Linked DNA regions of Victivallis sp. Marseille-Q1083. The protein of the gene in region 2 interacts with the protein of the main gene of each other region in a pairwise test. Links are inferred from orthologs where the notes say so. Each region holds a gene or a part of one and is shown on either strand. Other genes may lie near its edges.

Evidence for each region. The genes of interacting proteins can lie anywhere in the genome.
Region 1: the proteins of purT (region 2) and HWX74_RS05500 interact in binary tests that used the Escherichia coli proteins (3 or more experiments, as listed by UniProt). The link is inferred for Victivallis sp. Marseille-Q1083 from one-to-one orthologs.

Annotation. Positions count from the first base shown.
Region 1 is NZ_CAHJXL010000001.1:1,396,829-1,404,311, reverse strand. Bases 4,725-7,483 are described here. They hold HWX74_RS05500 (polyprenyl synthetase family protein), read right to left. Parts: upstream 6,760-7,483; coding sequence 5,689-6,759; downstream 4,725-5,688. Other genes in these bases: HWX74_RS05495 (alpha/beta fold hydrolase), read right to left, coding at 6,808-7,483; HWX74_RS05505 (NAD(P)/FAD-dependent oxidoreductase), read left to right, coding at 4,725-5,618. Outside these bases: HWX74_RS05530 (NAD(P)H-hydrate dehydratase), read left to right, coding at 1-849; HWX74_RS05525 (DMT family transporter), read left to right, coding at 1,002-1,919; HWX74_RS05520 (LptF/LptG family permease), read left to right, coding at 2,045-3,205; HWX74_RS05515 (hypothetical protein), read left to right, coding at 3,207-3,419; amrA (AmmeMemoRadiSam system protein A), read left to right, coding at 3,439-4,005; more of HWX74_RS05505, read left to right, coding at 4,002-4,724.
Region 2 is NZ_CAHJXL010000001.1:309,428-316,951, reverse strand. Bases 1,401-4,200 are described here. They hold purT (formate-dependent phosphoribosylglycinamide formyltransferase), read right to left. Parts: upstream 3,492-4,200; coding sequence 2,310-3,491; downstream 1,401-2,309. Other genes in these bases: sppA (signal peptide peptidase SppA), read right to left, coding at 3,519-4,200; HWX74_RS01180 (hypothetical protein), read right to left, coding at 1,401-2,288. In the rest of the region: HWX74_RS01190 (winged helix-turn-helix domain-containing protein), read right to left, coding at 1-787; HWX74_RS01185 (hypothetical protein), read left to right, coding at 1,172-1,312; more of HWX74_RS01180, read right to left, coding at 1,386-1,400; more of sppA, read right to left, coding at 4,201-4,571; HWX74_RS01165 (PfkB family carbohydrate kinase), read right to left, coding at 4,564-5,526; HWX74_RS01160 (iron-containing alcohol dehydrogenase), read right to left, coding at 5,523-6,638; rnc (ribonuclease III), read right to left, coding at 6,668-7,387; HWX74_RS01150 (biotin/lipoate A/B protein ligase family protein), read right to left, coding at 7,397-7,524. UniProt on the Escherichia coli protein: Involved in the de novo purine biosynthesis. Catalyzes the transfer of formate to 5-phospho-ribosyl-glycinamide (GAR), producing 5-phospho-ribosyl-N-formylglycinamide (FGAR). Formate is provided by PurU via hydrolysis of 10-formyl-tetrahydrofolate.

The DNA of each region.
Region 1 (7,483 bases), 1.1 Mb from region 2 along the record:
GAAATTGCCGGGCAGTTGAAGCCGTTGCCGGTCGATGCGCACAAGAATACCCGCGCGCGGGTATTGGTGCTCGGCGGCAGCGGCGAATATTATGGCGCGCCGGTGTTGAGCGCCGTCGCCGCGCTGCGCAGCGGCGCCGGACTGGTCCGGCTCGGATTGCCGGAGCTGTCCGGCGGCTTGACTCCGTTGCCGGCGGCATTGATCGTCCGGCGGCTGCCGGCCGGCGGCAAGGCGGATTTCAATGCCGCCAGTGTCGCTTCCATGCTGGAATTGGCCCGGCTGAGCAGCGTTATCGCCGTCGGACCCGGACTGGGAAACGCGGCCGGGATGAAGGATTTTCTGGCGGCGGTATTGGCGCTGCCGTTGCCGGTGGTCCTCGATGCCGATGCGCTGAACCAGTTGGCGCAGTCGCCGGAATTGTGGGACTCGCGCCCGGCCGGCGCGGTCCGGGTGTTGACGCCCCATCCGGGGGAAATGCGGCGATTGCTGCAGGGGTTGCGGCTGGCGGTACCGGAGGATGAACACTGGCGCTGCCGGGCCGCCAAAGTACTTGCCGCCAGGTTGCAGGCGGTGGTGGTGCTGAAGGGCAACTTGAGTGTGGTTGCCGGACCGGATGGCCGGATCAGCTTCAATTCCAGCGGTTCACCGGCGTTGGCTACCGCCGGCTCCGGCGATTGTCTGACCGGAGTGACGGCGGCGCTGCTGGAGGGGGACGGCTTCGCTTCGACGGTGCGGGCGGTTTTTCTGCATGGCCTGGCCGGTGAAATCGGCGGTCCTGGTTTGATGGCCGACGACTTGCCGCAGTTGATCCGGACGGCGCTCCGGCAGCTTACGGCCGGAGTTTTCTGAAAGACCCGTTCCGGAGCTGGCCGGAGAAAGAATACCGCATTTGACGGAAGCCGGAACCGGATGTATCTTTAATAGCATTCTATCGGGAGTTCTTCGATCATCACGACGGAGGGACTCTCCTTTTTTTATTCCTGAAATTTGGAAAGGCCGCTATGAGCGATAAGGTCAAAGGATTTTTGTTCGGCGCCGTTGCCGCGGCCACTTACGGGATGAATCCGCTTTTCGCGTTGCCGTTGTACCGCGAAGGCTTGAATGCCGATTCCGTGTTGTTCTACCGTTATACATTGGCGATTGTCATGCTGGGGATCTGGATGAAACTGCAGCGACAATCCTTCCGGTTGAACGGAAACGAAATTCTGCCGCTGGTGATCGCCGGTTTGCTGTTTGCGGCCTCTTCGCTGTTTCTGTTCCTCAGTTACCGGCATATGGATGCCGGCATCGCTTCGACCATTCTTTTTGTCTATCCGGTGATGGTGGCGGTCATCATGGCGTTGTTTTTCCATGAGAAAGCCACTCCGGTGACGGTGGCCAGCATCGTGCTGGCATTGTCCGGGATTGCATTGCTGTACCGGGGCGGCGATGGCGGACCGTTGAGCTTTGCCGGCATTCTGCTGGTCATACTGTCGGCGCTTTCCTATGCGATTTATATCGTCGGGGTCAAGCAGTCCGCATTGAAAAATCTGTCGGGCGCCAAGCTGACGTTTTATTCATTGCTGTTCGGGCTGTCCATCTATATTGTCCGGCTGGATTTCTGCCTCGGATTGCAGGTGGTGCCCTCCTGGCAAAGCTGGGGGAACGTTGTCGCCATCGCCCTGCTGCCGACGGTGGTTTCGCTGTCGTGCACGGCGTTGGCCATTCATTATATCGGAGCGACGCCGACCGCCATCCTCGGCGCGTTGGAGCCGGTGACCGCCGTGTTTTTCGGCGTGGCGGTATTCGGGGAATCGCTGACGTTTCGGTTGGTGGCGGGGATTCTGCTGATCATCGTTTCCGTCTCGCTGATTATCGCCGGCCGGACGGTGCAGAAATCGTTGAACGAGTTATTCCGCCGGTTGTTCCGACGGGCCTGAAACAGGTATTTTCAAAAGATTTGCGTTCAAAGGTTGCAGAACGCTTTCTTTTTATCCGGAAAGGCGCTATATTCTATTTGGAGATTTCCAGTATAATCAATAAGGGCTGTCATGGCAATTAAAATATGAATGAACGCAAACTGGTAAAACGTCTGAACAATGTGCCGCGCCGTTGGTTTTTCATGCCGACGCTGGATTGGTATATCTTTCGGGAATTCATGGTCTATTTCAGCATTCTGCTGCTGGTTTTCGGGATTCTGTTCTTTTTGAGCAATGTATTCAACGACCTTTCCGACTTTCTGGAGAAACGGACTCCGTGGAACCATATCGCCTACTTTTTTCTGCTGAAACTGCCCGGCAACATCCGTTTCGTGCTGCCGATTTCGGTGCTGCTCGGCTGCATGTGGACGATGGCGATGTTCGGCAAGCATATGGAAGTGACGGCGATGCGGGCTTCCGGCGTTTCGCTTTTCCGCTGCGGCGGACCGATTTTCGCGGTCGGGCTGGTGGTGACGGCGGTCAATATTTATTTCAACGAACAACTGGTTCCTTATACCGAACGCGAGGCGGAAGTTCTCAAAGAGGTGTGGACCAAGACCGGCGGCGAAGCGCCGGCTTTCCAGACGATGCTCACCTACCGCAGTCCGAATCCGGACGATCCGCGTACTTGGTTTTTCCGGACATTCGAGCTGGCCGGTTCGCACCATATGGTGATGGTCAAGGACTTCCGGCCGGACGGTACGCTGGATTGGGACTTGGTTGCAAAGTCTGCCGATTATGAGCCGGGCGTCGGCTGGAAGTTCCACGATGTGACGCTGACGCCGTATACGCTGGACGGCCTGATGGCGAAAGTCGCCGAACGCTACGAGGAATACACCCTGCCGCCGTCGGAGGCGCCGGAGACGCCGGACGATATCTTGAATTCGATCAAGGATGAAGATGAATTGCCGACCTGGGTGATCTATAACATGCTGCGGAAAACGCCGAACATGCCGGAACAGCGCCGGGTGATGTACGAAACGGTGTTCTATTACCGGCTCGCTTTTCCGTGGGCCTGTTTTCTGGCGGTTTTTCTGGGAATACCGCTGGCGACGAAAAACGAACGTTCCGGCATCATGTTGTCGATCGTGACCGCGGTGGCGATCATCGTCGTCTATATTGCGACCAGCCAGGCTTTTCTGGTGCTCGGTAAAGGCGGCGCGATGAATCCGGTGGTGGCCGGTTTGCTGCCGACTTTGGTGTTTATCGCCTACGGCTGGTTCCGGGTGTTGCGCGACCGGGCTTGATATGGCGAAGAAAAAGAATGCGCCGAAACGGCCCGGATTGTGGTGGCTGGTGCCGCTGGCCGGATTGAATGTCTATGCGGCCTACCGGGTGGCGGTGCTGGCGCGATCGCTGGAGTTGCCGTTGATCGGGCCGCTGTATAGCGGCCCGCAACTGGTGATGGGAATTTTGCTGATCAATGCGGCAGTGTTGTTGCTGCTGGCAATAAGCCGTTAACGAGAAAGGGAGGTGCGACGTGGATGAGAGTCAGAAATTCAATGCGGACGAACGTCGAACCATTTTGCAGTTTGTCCGGAATGTGATAAAATCGCAGTTGACGCATATGGCGCCGCCGGAGACGCCGGTGTTGCCGGACGGCAAACTGGAAGAGTCCGGCGCCTGCTTTGTGACGCTGCTGGATGCGGAGGGGGAATTGCGCGGCTGCATCGGCAACTTGAGCAGCATGGAACCGCTGGGAGACAACCTGCGCCGCAACGCGTTGAATGCGGCTTTTGAAGATCCGCGTTTTTCGCCGCTGGATATCGATGAGTTTATCGAATGTACGATGGAGGTTTCGGTATTGTCGCCGCCGCGGCCGATCGCTTCGGTGCAGGAGTTCTGCGTCGGCGAACACGGCATTATTCTGTCGCTGCGCAACCACCGGGCGGTATTTCTGCCGCAGGTGGCGCTGGAGCAGGGCTGGAACCGGGAAACCACGTTGAAATATTTGAGTTTGAAAGCCGGTCTGGCGGCGGATGCCTGGAAACAGCCGGAAGCGAAATTCAGCGTGTTCACCGCCGAGGTGTTTGGAGAGACGGATTGACGCGTTACTTTAAAGTCGACGATTTCCGGTTGAATGCCCTGAAATTGACCTGCGCCGCGGGTGATCTGGACGAGTCGCTGGCGCCGCTGCTGGTTGAAATGCTGCGATTGCCGCCGGGAGCGGTGGAAGAGTACCGGATTCTCAACAAAAGCGTCGACGCCAGGCGCGGGCGGCCGGAAATCGTTTATTCCTTGCTTGTCGGCGTCAGCCGCGGCCAAAACAGCCTGACGAAATTTCAGGAAGTCGGTCCGGAAGAACTGGCGGCGTTTGCCGCTCCTGGATTGCCGGAATTTTTCCGGCCGGATCTGCGCCATGTGGTGGTGGTCGGAACCGGTCCGGCCGGGTTGTTCGCCGCTTACCGGCTGGCGTTGGCCGGCTGCGAACCGATCGTGCTGGACCGTGGTTTCGAGGTCGAACGGCGGCGCCGGGATATCGAGGCGTTCGAACGAAGCCGGAACCTGAACTGTGACAGCAATTATCTGATCGGCGAAGGCGGCGCCGGCACATTTTCCGACGGCAAACTTTATACCAGAATTCGCGATCCCCGGGCGGCGTTCGTGCTGCAGGAGATGATAAATGCCGGTGCGCCGGCTGAAATCGCTTACCTGAAACGGCCGCATATCGGTTCCGACCGGCTGCCGCTGGTGGTGGCCGGTTTACGGCGGGCGATCATCGCCGGCGGCGGAAGTTTCCGGTTCGGGTGCGGGGTGGAGGAGGTGGTCATCCGGTCCGGCCGTTGCCTCGGCGTGAAGGTTGCCGGCGGCGAGACCATCACCGCGCCGGCGGTGCTGATTGCGCCGGGTTTGGGGGGACGGCCGTTGATCCAGCGGCTGGTCGATTGCGGCGTTGAGCACCAGCTCAAGCCGTTTCAGATCGGTTGCCGGATCGAACACGAACAGTCCTTCATCGATCATCGGCAATATCACGTGACGCCGCGGCCTGCCGTGCTCGGTGCGGCGGAATACAATATGGTTTGCCGGCCGGGCGGCGGCGGCAGAACCGGCGGCGTCAGCACGTTTTGTATGTGTCCCGGCGGTGAAATCGTTTTTGCCTCGGCGACTTGCGGCCGGCTTTCGACCAACGGCATGAGCAATTACCGCCGCGACGGCCGTTATGCCAACAGTTGTCTGATCGTCACTTCCGAAGCGGACCGGTTTGCTTCGGCGGCCGATGCTTTCGCCTATCTGGCCGATCTGGAAGGACGGGCGTTCGAGGCCGGCGGCGGGGACTGCACGTTTCCGGCGCAGGATGCGGCGGCGTTTTTGCAGGGGACGGTCCGTTTGAAAAGCCCGGACAGCAGTACGGCGTTCGGGCTGCGTCCGGCGGCGGTGGACCGGCTGCTGCCGGACTGGGTGACCCGGCCATTGCGGGGCGGTTTGCGGCATTTCGACCGACTGATGCCGGGATTTGTCGACGGCGGCAAGCTGATCGGCATTGAAAGTTTTGTTTCCAGCCCGGTGCGTTTCCGGCGCGATCCGGAGACGCTGGCCAGTTCGGTGTCCGGCCTTTATATCGCCGGGGAAGGGGCCGGCATGGCCGGCGGCATTATTTCAGCGGCCGTCGACGGGTTGAAATGCGCCGAAGCGTTGCTGCGTCATTATGCCATCTCATAAATCGCCGCGGTGCATGCTTCCGATGCGTTCCGGCCGGGGGGGGCGAGCTGGGGTTGAAATCCAAATAGGCTTAGAGTTCCCGGGTCAATAAGTAATCGACCAGATCCTGCAGCAATCCCCGGTAACGGTTGGCCGGCAGCGTCTTCAGAATGTCATGTGCCTCGGCGGCCAATTGTTCCGCCCGGGCGGCGGCAAACGCCGCCGCCCCGCAGTCGCCGACCAACGTCCTGGCCTGCTGCAGCGCCGCCTCGCTGTACCGTTCCAGTTTCAACAGCGCCTGCAATTGCCGGCGGCCGTCCTCCGGCAGAAGTTCGAACGCTTTCAGCAGCAGCAATGTCGGTTTGGCTTCGCGCAGATCGGCGCCGATCGTCTTGCCGAATTTCCGGAAGTCGCCGTAAAGGCCGAGGTAATCATCCCGGAGCTGGAATGCCACGCCCGCCGCCAACGCGAATCTGCCGAGATTGCGAATCTCCGGAATTTGAAAATCGGTGGTTTCCAGTGCCAGTGCCGCGCCGCATTCGACGCTGAACTGCAGCAGGATGCCGGTTTTCAGGTACAGCATCGTTTCCACTTCCGCCACCGCGATGCCGGACAATTCGCGCATCGGAAATTCGACATCGAGCGCTTCGCCGCTGATCAGTTCCCGGCTGGTCAGTTCCTGCAATCGCCGGGCCAACGCCACCGCTATCGCCGGCGGTACGCCGTGTTCGACGCTTTTCAACAGCAGGCTGTTCGCCCAGGCCTGCTGCAGATCGCCGCAGAGAATCGCCATGTCCCGGCCGAATTTATCGACAGTACCTGCCGACCGGTTCGGAAAACGTTTCGCCGCCCGAGCCGCCAGACGGCGGTGGCAGCTGGGCGCGCCGCGCCGGACTTCGTCGTCGTCGATGATGTCATCGTGCACCAGCGTCCAGTTGTGAAACACTTCGACTGCCGCCGCCGGCAGCATTGCCTGCGATTCCGATCCGCCGTAAATGCCGCAAGACCACATCAGCAATGCCGGCCGCAGCCGTTTGCCGCCGCGCACCGGATAATCGAGCACCGCCTCACGCAAATAATCCGGTTGAATCCGATCCGGAAAATCATCTTCGCGAAGAATCCGGTCGATGATGTCGCCAACTTTTTTCAATTCCAGAAGCATTGCTGAAAAACCTTATTCCTTTCGTTGCTTTCGTCACCGGCCGGCCGTTCAGGCCAGCTCTTTCAACATCCATTGCAATTTGATATCGTCCCAGTCCGGCAATCCTTCATGGCCGAAATCGGGATAGAGGATCAGCTCCTTCTCGCTGCGAATCTTATTGAACATCGCAAATTGGGTGGACGGCGGGCAGATGGTATCCATCAAGCCGGTCAGCATCAATGCCTTGCCCCGGATGCGCGGCGCCAGGAACTGAACGTCGACATAGCCGAGCTTGGTGAAAAATTCCTTTTCGCGGGCATGGGTGCGGTCGAAGTGGCGGAAATATTCGGTGATGTCGCGATAGGCGTTATTGGCCAGGTCCATTTCCCAGACCCGCTGATAGTCGCAGAGAAACGGGAAGGCGCCGGCTACGCACTTCACTTCCGGCACCAGTCCGGCGCAGGCGAACGACAAACCGCCGCCCTGCGAACCGCCGGTCGCCCCGATCCGGGTGGGATCGACGTCCGGCTGACTCATCAGAATTTTGGTCAGGCGCACGGTATCGAGAAAAACATTGCGAAAATAGAGCTTCCTGGGATCGGCGTCGGCGGCGCCGCGGATGATATGGCCGTTGAGCGTATTGCCCTTGACCGGGATGCAGTCTTCCGAGCGTCCTCCCTGGCCGCGGCAGTCCAGCGCGGCGACGACGAAATTGGCGGCCACAAACGGCAGGAGCCCGCACCAG
Region 2 (7,524 bases):
ATTTGCTGTCGCCGAACAGCCGGAAATGATCGTTCAACAGCGGAGTGGCGTCGAAATCGTTGAAACTGGAGGACATGTACAGCAGCAACGGCCGGTCGTTCCGGCGGCAGGCCCGCTGGATGCCGCTGTAAAAATAATAGGGATTGCCGCCGTTCTGCAGCGGTTTGCTGATTGCCACCACCGGATAATCGGCCGCCTGGCAAAGGTATTCGGCCGCTTCGGAACCCAGCGCCTGCCAGTCATATTTGATCTGCGGCCCGTGCGGCAACTGCGGCCAGTCGCCGATCAACAGATAAGGGATGTCCAGTTGCATCAGCAGATACTCGTGGGCTTCGGTGACGAAGCCGTCCACCCAGAAGAGATCGGCGCCGGCACCGCGGAGGTTTTTCATCGCCTGTTCATCGAAGAAGTCGCCGGTGGTCAGGTAACGTACCGACAATGACAAATTTTCCGGCCCGGCCAGTTTGGACAGCGCCGAAGCCAGGTGCGATTCATAACTGTCGGCCAGGCTGGCGGTATCGATGAACAGCAAAATGACATTCCGTACCGCTTTGCTTTTCCGTTTCCGTCCGCCGTCGGCGGCACGGACGAAAGTGCCGGCGCCGCGCCGGCTGCGGATCAGGCCGGCTTTTTTGAGTTCCTCCAACGCCTGTCGGGCGGTTTTGCGCGAAATATGGAACTGTTCGACCAGTTCCGCTTCCGTACACATCCGTTCGCCGGGCGACAATTCGCCGGCCGAAATCTTCTCCCGGTAGTAATTGGCCAACTCTTGATATTTGAAACTCATCTTCGTTCCGTTCGATTGTCGCTATGATTGGTTTCCAAGAGATATAATAGCAAAAAAAATGACAAAAGTCAATCCCCAAAGCGGTATTTTAACATATTTTTTACAAAAAGAAGTCAAAATATTATTTAATATATTGATGTCAAGTAATATTAAATCTAAATAATTGAATAGATCATGTTCTATTTGTATCCTTATTGATGATTATTTGTTCCCTTTTTGGCGTAAATTTCCGGACCGCTCCGGATCTTTTCCGGAAAAGATCCGGGCAAATTTTTTCATTGGCGGCTTTTCTGACGACAATGCCGGCAATGCTTTTTCTCAAACCGCAGCCGCCTGTTCGCGGCCGGTGACTTCGGTCCGGCGGCGGTGATCGAAGCGGCCAAATTGAAAAATGGACTGAAGAACCTCATCGCCGTCCGGGTGAAAAGCGAGAAACGCAATAAGGTTGATCGGTTCAATCTGGTGACGCGCGGTTGGAATTTTGCCATTGCCGCCATTTCGGCCGATTCCGGCGAACCGCCATGAGAGGACGCGGCTGATGGAGAGAACCGGTGACTTCTGGCCGGGAATCGCCTCGCTTGTGCTTCTTTTGAAAGCATCAACCGTGCGGCGTTTGCCGGCAATATCCTCTGAAACGGCAGCCGGGACAATGCTCCGGGGTTTCCGGCAGTTCTTCCGGCGACCGAATGGAGCGGAAGGCCGAAAGAAATTGCGCCGCCTCCGCATCGATCAGCAGGCGAAGTTCGCTGCAGTTCAAGTCGGCATCCGGCAGAACTTCCGCCCGTGAGGCGCCCGGCTGATAAAAGAACGTGGTCACTTTGTCCGGCGACAGATGACGCCGGCCGAAGGCATAGAATTTATGCAGTGCGGCGAGGTCACGGCGTTGGATTTCGGCGGCGCCGGGCAATTGGATTTCCCAGAAATAAAGTTGTCCGTGCCGCTGGTAGGCAAACGCGGCGGTGAGATACAGTTCGACGGCGCCGAGGTAGAAACGCTGCCATTGTTCCAACGGCATCAGATGAAACAGCGTCAAATCCCACAGGCGATGGAAACGGGCACAGGCTTGAAAAGCGGCCAGGCCGGTTTCCAGCAGAGCCTGCGCTTCCTGAAACAGTTGCTCCGGCGATTGACAGTCATAGTAAAATTCCGGCAGGTTCGGGCTGCCGGCCGGGTCGTCGCGCCAATTTTCCAGCAGCAACGCCCGCCGGTCGCGGTGATAGAGCCGCCACAATTCCGCGGTCAGCCGGCCCGCCGGCTCCGGCCTATCGTCCGGATACCGGTACAGCGTGCGGTAAACCGCCTGCCGCAGCAATTGCGTCAGCCAGAGCCGCAGCCCGCTCAGTTGCTTCTGCTGATAGATCAACCGGGTCTCCGGCGGCGCATCGCTGCGGAAACCGCCGGCGGCGGCGTGATAGTGCAGAAAATATTCCCGCCGGCAACGCCGGAACATCCTGCTCCTGGCGTGGGACCAGGCCGGCTGGAGGTGGACAAGCTCCGGCATTTCGGCGGATTTCTCCCTGCTTTACAAATGCAGCTCCAGTTTTTCGTAAGCCCGTTCCGCTTTGGCCAGCGCCTCTTCGGCCGAAGCGGCCCGGGCCAGCAGGACGCCGACCCGGCGGTGTCCTCTGACTTCCGCCTTGCCGAACAGCCGGATGGCGGTGTCCGGTTCGGCCAGCACTTCGGCCAGGTTGCCGAAACGGACCGCGTTCGAGTTGCCTTCCGCGACGATCGCTTTGGAGGCCGACGGCCCGTGAAAGGCGATATTGGGAATCGGCAAACCCAGGATCGCCCGGGCGTGCAGCGCGAATTCGGAGAGGTCCTGCGAGATCAACGTGACCATACCGGTATCATGCGGCCGCGGCGACACTTCGCTGAAGATCACTTCATCGCCCTTGATGAAGAGTTCGACGCCGAAAATGCCGAATCCGCCCAGCGCGGCGGTGATTTTGCCGGCGATTTCCCGCGCTTTGGCGCGGGCGGCCGGGCTCATCGCCTGCGGCTGCCAGGATTCGCGGTAGTCGCCGTCGACCTGGTGATGGCCGATCGGTTCGAGGAAGCTGGTGCCGCCGGCGTGCCGGACCGTCAGCTGGGTGATTTCATAGTCGAACGGGACGAAGGCTTCGACGATGACTTTGCCGGCCCCGGCCCGGCCGCCTTCCTGGGCGTACTGCCAGGCCCGGTCGAGATCGGCTGCCGTTTTGACCGTGCTCTGGCCGTGGCCGGAGGAGCTCATGATCGGCTTGACGACGCAGGGCAGCCCGATCGCCTCGACCGCCGCATCGAACTCCTCCCGGCTGGCGGCGAAACGGTAACGTGAAGTCGGCAGACCGAGTTCTTCGGCGGCCAGCCGGCGGATGCCTTCGCGGTTCATCGTCAGGAAGGCGGCCCGGGCGGTCGGGATGACCCGGTAGCCCTCCTGTTCCAGCTCGAGCAGCGTGGCGGTGGCGATCGCTTCGACTTCCGGAACGATGTAATCGGGTTTTTCCTGTTCGATGATGCGGCGGAGCGCCGCGCCGTCGAGCATGTTGACGACATGGGAACGGTGCGCCAGTTGCATGGCCGGCGCGTTGGCGTAGCGGTCGACGGCGATGACTTCGACGCCGAGCCGCTGCAGTTCCAGGGTGACTTCTTTGCCCAGTTCGCCGGAGCCGCAGAGCAGAACTCTGGTGGCGGTCGGCGTCAGGGCGGTACCGATGGTGGTCATATTGACTGATTCCGTGGTTTGAAAGGGTTATTGACCGCTCGGCAGGAAATAGAACCGGCCGCTCGGCAAAGGTTGATTTTGGGATGAGGCCGACGCGCCCGGCAGATTGACGTTGATGTCCGGGGTTTCCGCCGTGATATTGGTCAGTGAGCGCAACGCTTCGCCTACCGTCAGATTGCGTTTGATGGCGACGACGCTGTAGTCGTTTTCACCGAGATCGGCCAATTTCGCGGCGGCGGCGATCGCCGCATCGAAATAGCCGAGTTCGTCGATCAATCCCAGTTCGAGCGCCTGCGGCGCGCTGAGAATGCGGCCGTCGCCGATGATGGAATTCTTGATTTTGTCGACCGTCAAATCCGGCCGGGAATCGGCGACAATCTGGACGAACCGGCTGTAGACCAGATCGATGTGGCTCTGGATGATCGCTTTTTCTTCCGGCGAGGTCGGCCGGACGCCGCTTAAGATATCCTTCAAATTGCCGGAGGTGTAATTCTCCTGCGCCAGGCCGATTTTGTCCAGCAGTTCATAATATTTGAAGCTGCTCATGATCACGCCGATGCTGCCGGTGATCGTCAGCTCGTGGGCGATGATTTTGCTGCAGGGAGCCGAGACGTAATAGCCGCCGCTGGTCGCCATCGCTCCCATCGACGCGACGACCGGGCAGGTCTGCTTCAGGCGCAGGATCTCATGATAGATGTTGTCCGCGGCCACCACTTCGCCGCCCGGCGTGTTGACGCGCAGGATGACTGCGGCGATCGCCGGGTCGCCGGCAACATATTCCAGTTGCCGGCAGATCTCCTCGCTGACGGCACCGCTGGAAGAGAGCGAGGAATTGCCGGCGGAGTAGATGACTCCTTCGATGTCGATGACGGCGATCTGCCGCGGCGCGTCGGCTGCGCCGTACAAGACTTCCTTGTCATAGGGCGACGCGGTCGACGACGGGGTGAATTGGCTTTTGCCGAGCATGACGCCGATGATTGCCAGAATGACGAACAATAGCGGCAGCGAAAGACAGCCCATCGTGTAACAGCCGCAATAGCCGAGCCAATTGCGCGGTTGGGAAGGAAGGTGTTCACTCATGATCAATTTTCTCCTGAAGTTGGGTTGATTCTATGGTTATCTGCCGGCGCAGGATCCGGGCATCGGTTGGATCGAACCGGCCGCACCGGCTGCTCAGGCAGTTGGCCGAAGCCGCCGCCAGTCCGGCCGCAAACGCTTCGGCCAGCGGCGTATGGTTGACCAGTTCGCTCAAAAATACCGCTCCGGCGGTATCGCCGCTGCCCAGCGGATTGACGATTCGCGGCAGCCGGGGCAGATGGAATTGGTGAAGCAGCACGCCGTCGGTCAGCCAGGCGCTGGCGGCGCCGTCGGTGACGGCGAGGCTTTTCAACGGAAAATGTTCGAACATCCAGCCGGCGGCGGCCGGAATTTGCCGGTCGCCGGCGAGAGAGACCAGCTCCTCCCGGTTGATTTTCAGGTGGATGAGGCCGCCGGTGGCCAATACCGGTTCAATCTGCTGCCAGGAATCGACCAGCAGCGCTTTGCCGGCCCGGGCGGCCAGTTGAGCCGCCCGGACATAAAGCGCCGGCGTCGTTTCGCCCGGCAGCGTTCCGCAGAGCGCCATTGCATCGGCGCCGGAAACCCGCTCCGCCACGGCGGCCAGAAATGCCTCGACTGCCGCTTCCCCCGCCGTGGCGGCCGGTTCGATCAGTTCGGTCATGCTTTGGGCCGGCTCGTCCAGGCAGGTCGTACAGCAGCGGGTGGCCGCTGCCAGCGGGATGCTGACGGCCGGCAATTGTTCCTGTTCGAGTGCTTCGGAGATCGACTGACCGCTGCGTCCGCCGAGAAATTGAACCAGACAGGTGGTCGCCCGGCCGTGACAACCGGCCGCCCGGCAGAAGTTGATGCCCTTGCCGGAGGCGAATTCCTCCAGGCGATGGGCCCGGTTGACCTGGCCGGGCCGGAACGCGTCGAAAAATAGCGTTTTCTGCCAGGCCGGATTGGGGCCGAGAACCAGCAGGACGGGCGCGCTCATGACAGCTCCTTGAGCAATGTGCGGACATCGGCGTCGGTCAACGGACGCGGGTTGCAACTCATGCTGCCGCTCCGGCAGTTTTTGACGATGAAGTCGAAATTTCCGGCTTGCAGTCCGGCCGGGCGGAAGGAGTCCGGCAGGCCGAAGTCCCGGTTCATCTGGCCGACGGCGGCGATCAGCGCTTCGGCATCGCCGCAATGGCAGTAACGGCTCAATTCTTCCAGTTCCGCGCGGCATTGCGGCAAGTTCCAGCGCATGATTGCCGGCAGCAGCACCGCGCAGCAGACGCCGTGCGGCAAATGCAGCAGACTGCCGATCGGATGGGCCAGGCCGTGCACGGCGCCGAGGCCGCTGGCGCTGAATGCCATGGCGCCGAGCATCGCCGCTTCCGCCGTGTCGCGCCGGGCGTCGGCATCGTCCGGCGCCGCGATCAGTTGCGGCAGGCGCCTCAGCAGCAGCCTGGCCGCTTCGGCGGCCAGCGGACGGGTGGCGCGGTTGGCTTTGTTGGACAGATACGATTCGATCGCCTGGGTCAGGGCGTCCATGCCGCTGGCGGCGGTGACGTCCGGCGGGCAGCTCCAGGTGAGTTGCGGATCGACCAGCGCGGCGGTGGCGAACATCGATTCATGGCGGATCGACTGCTTCAGGTGGTTGGATTCGTCGATCAGGACCGCGTTGGAAGTGATTTCCGCGCCGGTGCCGGCGGTGGTCGGCAGCGTGAACAAGCGGGCGCCGCCGGCCGGCATCGGCCGCCGCCGGTAAAAATAATCGGCCGCCGGACCGTCACCGAACAGCAGCGCGGCGACGGTTTTGCCGGCGTCGAGGACGCTGCCGCCGCCGATGGCGACGACGGTATCGATCCGCTGGCTTCGGGCGGCGGTCAGCAATTCATCGACACGCTGGACGGTCGGTTCGCCGCCGGAGACGACGGCGTGGGCGACCAGTCGGTCGGCCAGCAGGCTTTCGAACTGTGCCAGCCGGCCCGGCTGGCGGCGCAGGCTGCCGGTCAACAATAGAATCCGGTCTTCGGCGCGCAGCCATTCCGGCAAACGGGATCGGACACCGTCGCCGAACAGGATGTGTTCCGGATATTTCAACTGATAAGCATACATATCGGCTCGGTCCCTTTCCGCTTGGAAGTTCAATTGTGCAATTTCAACTCGTTGATCGACGGATCGCATTCGGCGATCTGCCAGATGGCATGGCGGGCCGCCTGGCTTTCCGCCCGTCGGCGGGTGTGGGCGGTGCCGAGCGCGCTGATGCTGCCGACCTTGACTTCGACTTCAAAGCTCGGATTGTGCTCCGGGCCGGAGATGCTCAAAACGGTATATTCCGGCGCGCTGTTCCAGCGCCGTTGCGAATATTCCTGCAGGATGCCTTTGGGGTTCAAACCGGTCAGCAGTCGGTGCGGTTCCGGAAATTCGGCGTTGAACTGGGCGAGAATGAACTGCCTGGCCGCGTCGAAGCCGGCGTCGAGGTAATAAGCGCCGAGCAGGGCTTCGAACAGGTCGGCCAGCGTCGAATCCCGCTCGGTGCCGCCGCTCTCGAGTTCGCCTTTGCCGGTGATCAGGAAACTGCCGAGTTCCAGCTTGCGGGCGAGGCGGGCGAGGGCGTCCTGCTGCACCAGCGCCGAACGCATCTTGGTCATCAGACCTTCATTGTACTCCTTGTACAAGTGATAGAGATGTTCGGTCAGGACGATTTCCAGCACGGCGTCGCCGAGAAACTCCAGCCGCTGGTTGTCGTAGGACAGATGATTTTCCACCGCATAGGAGCGATGGGTCAGCGCTTCGCGGAGCAGCGCCCGGTTTTGAAACGTATAATTGAGCTTGTCTTTCAGTTTTTCGATATCTTCAGCCATGATGAATGTTCATAATTGTTTGTGCCGATTCCAGCCGGTTGATTCGTATTTTTGGGCGGCGAGCGATTCCGCCCGTTCCAGGAATCCCTTCGACACAGTAAACGTTTTGAAGCTGATTGCAAGCTGGTTTTGCAGCG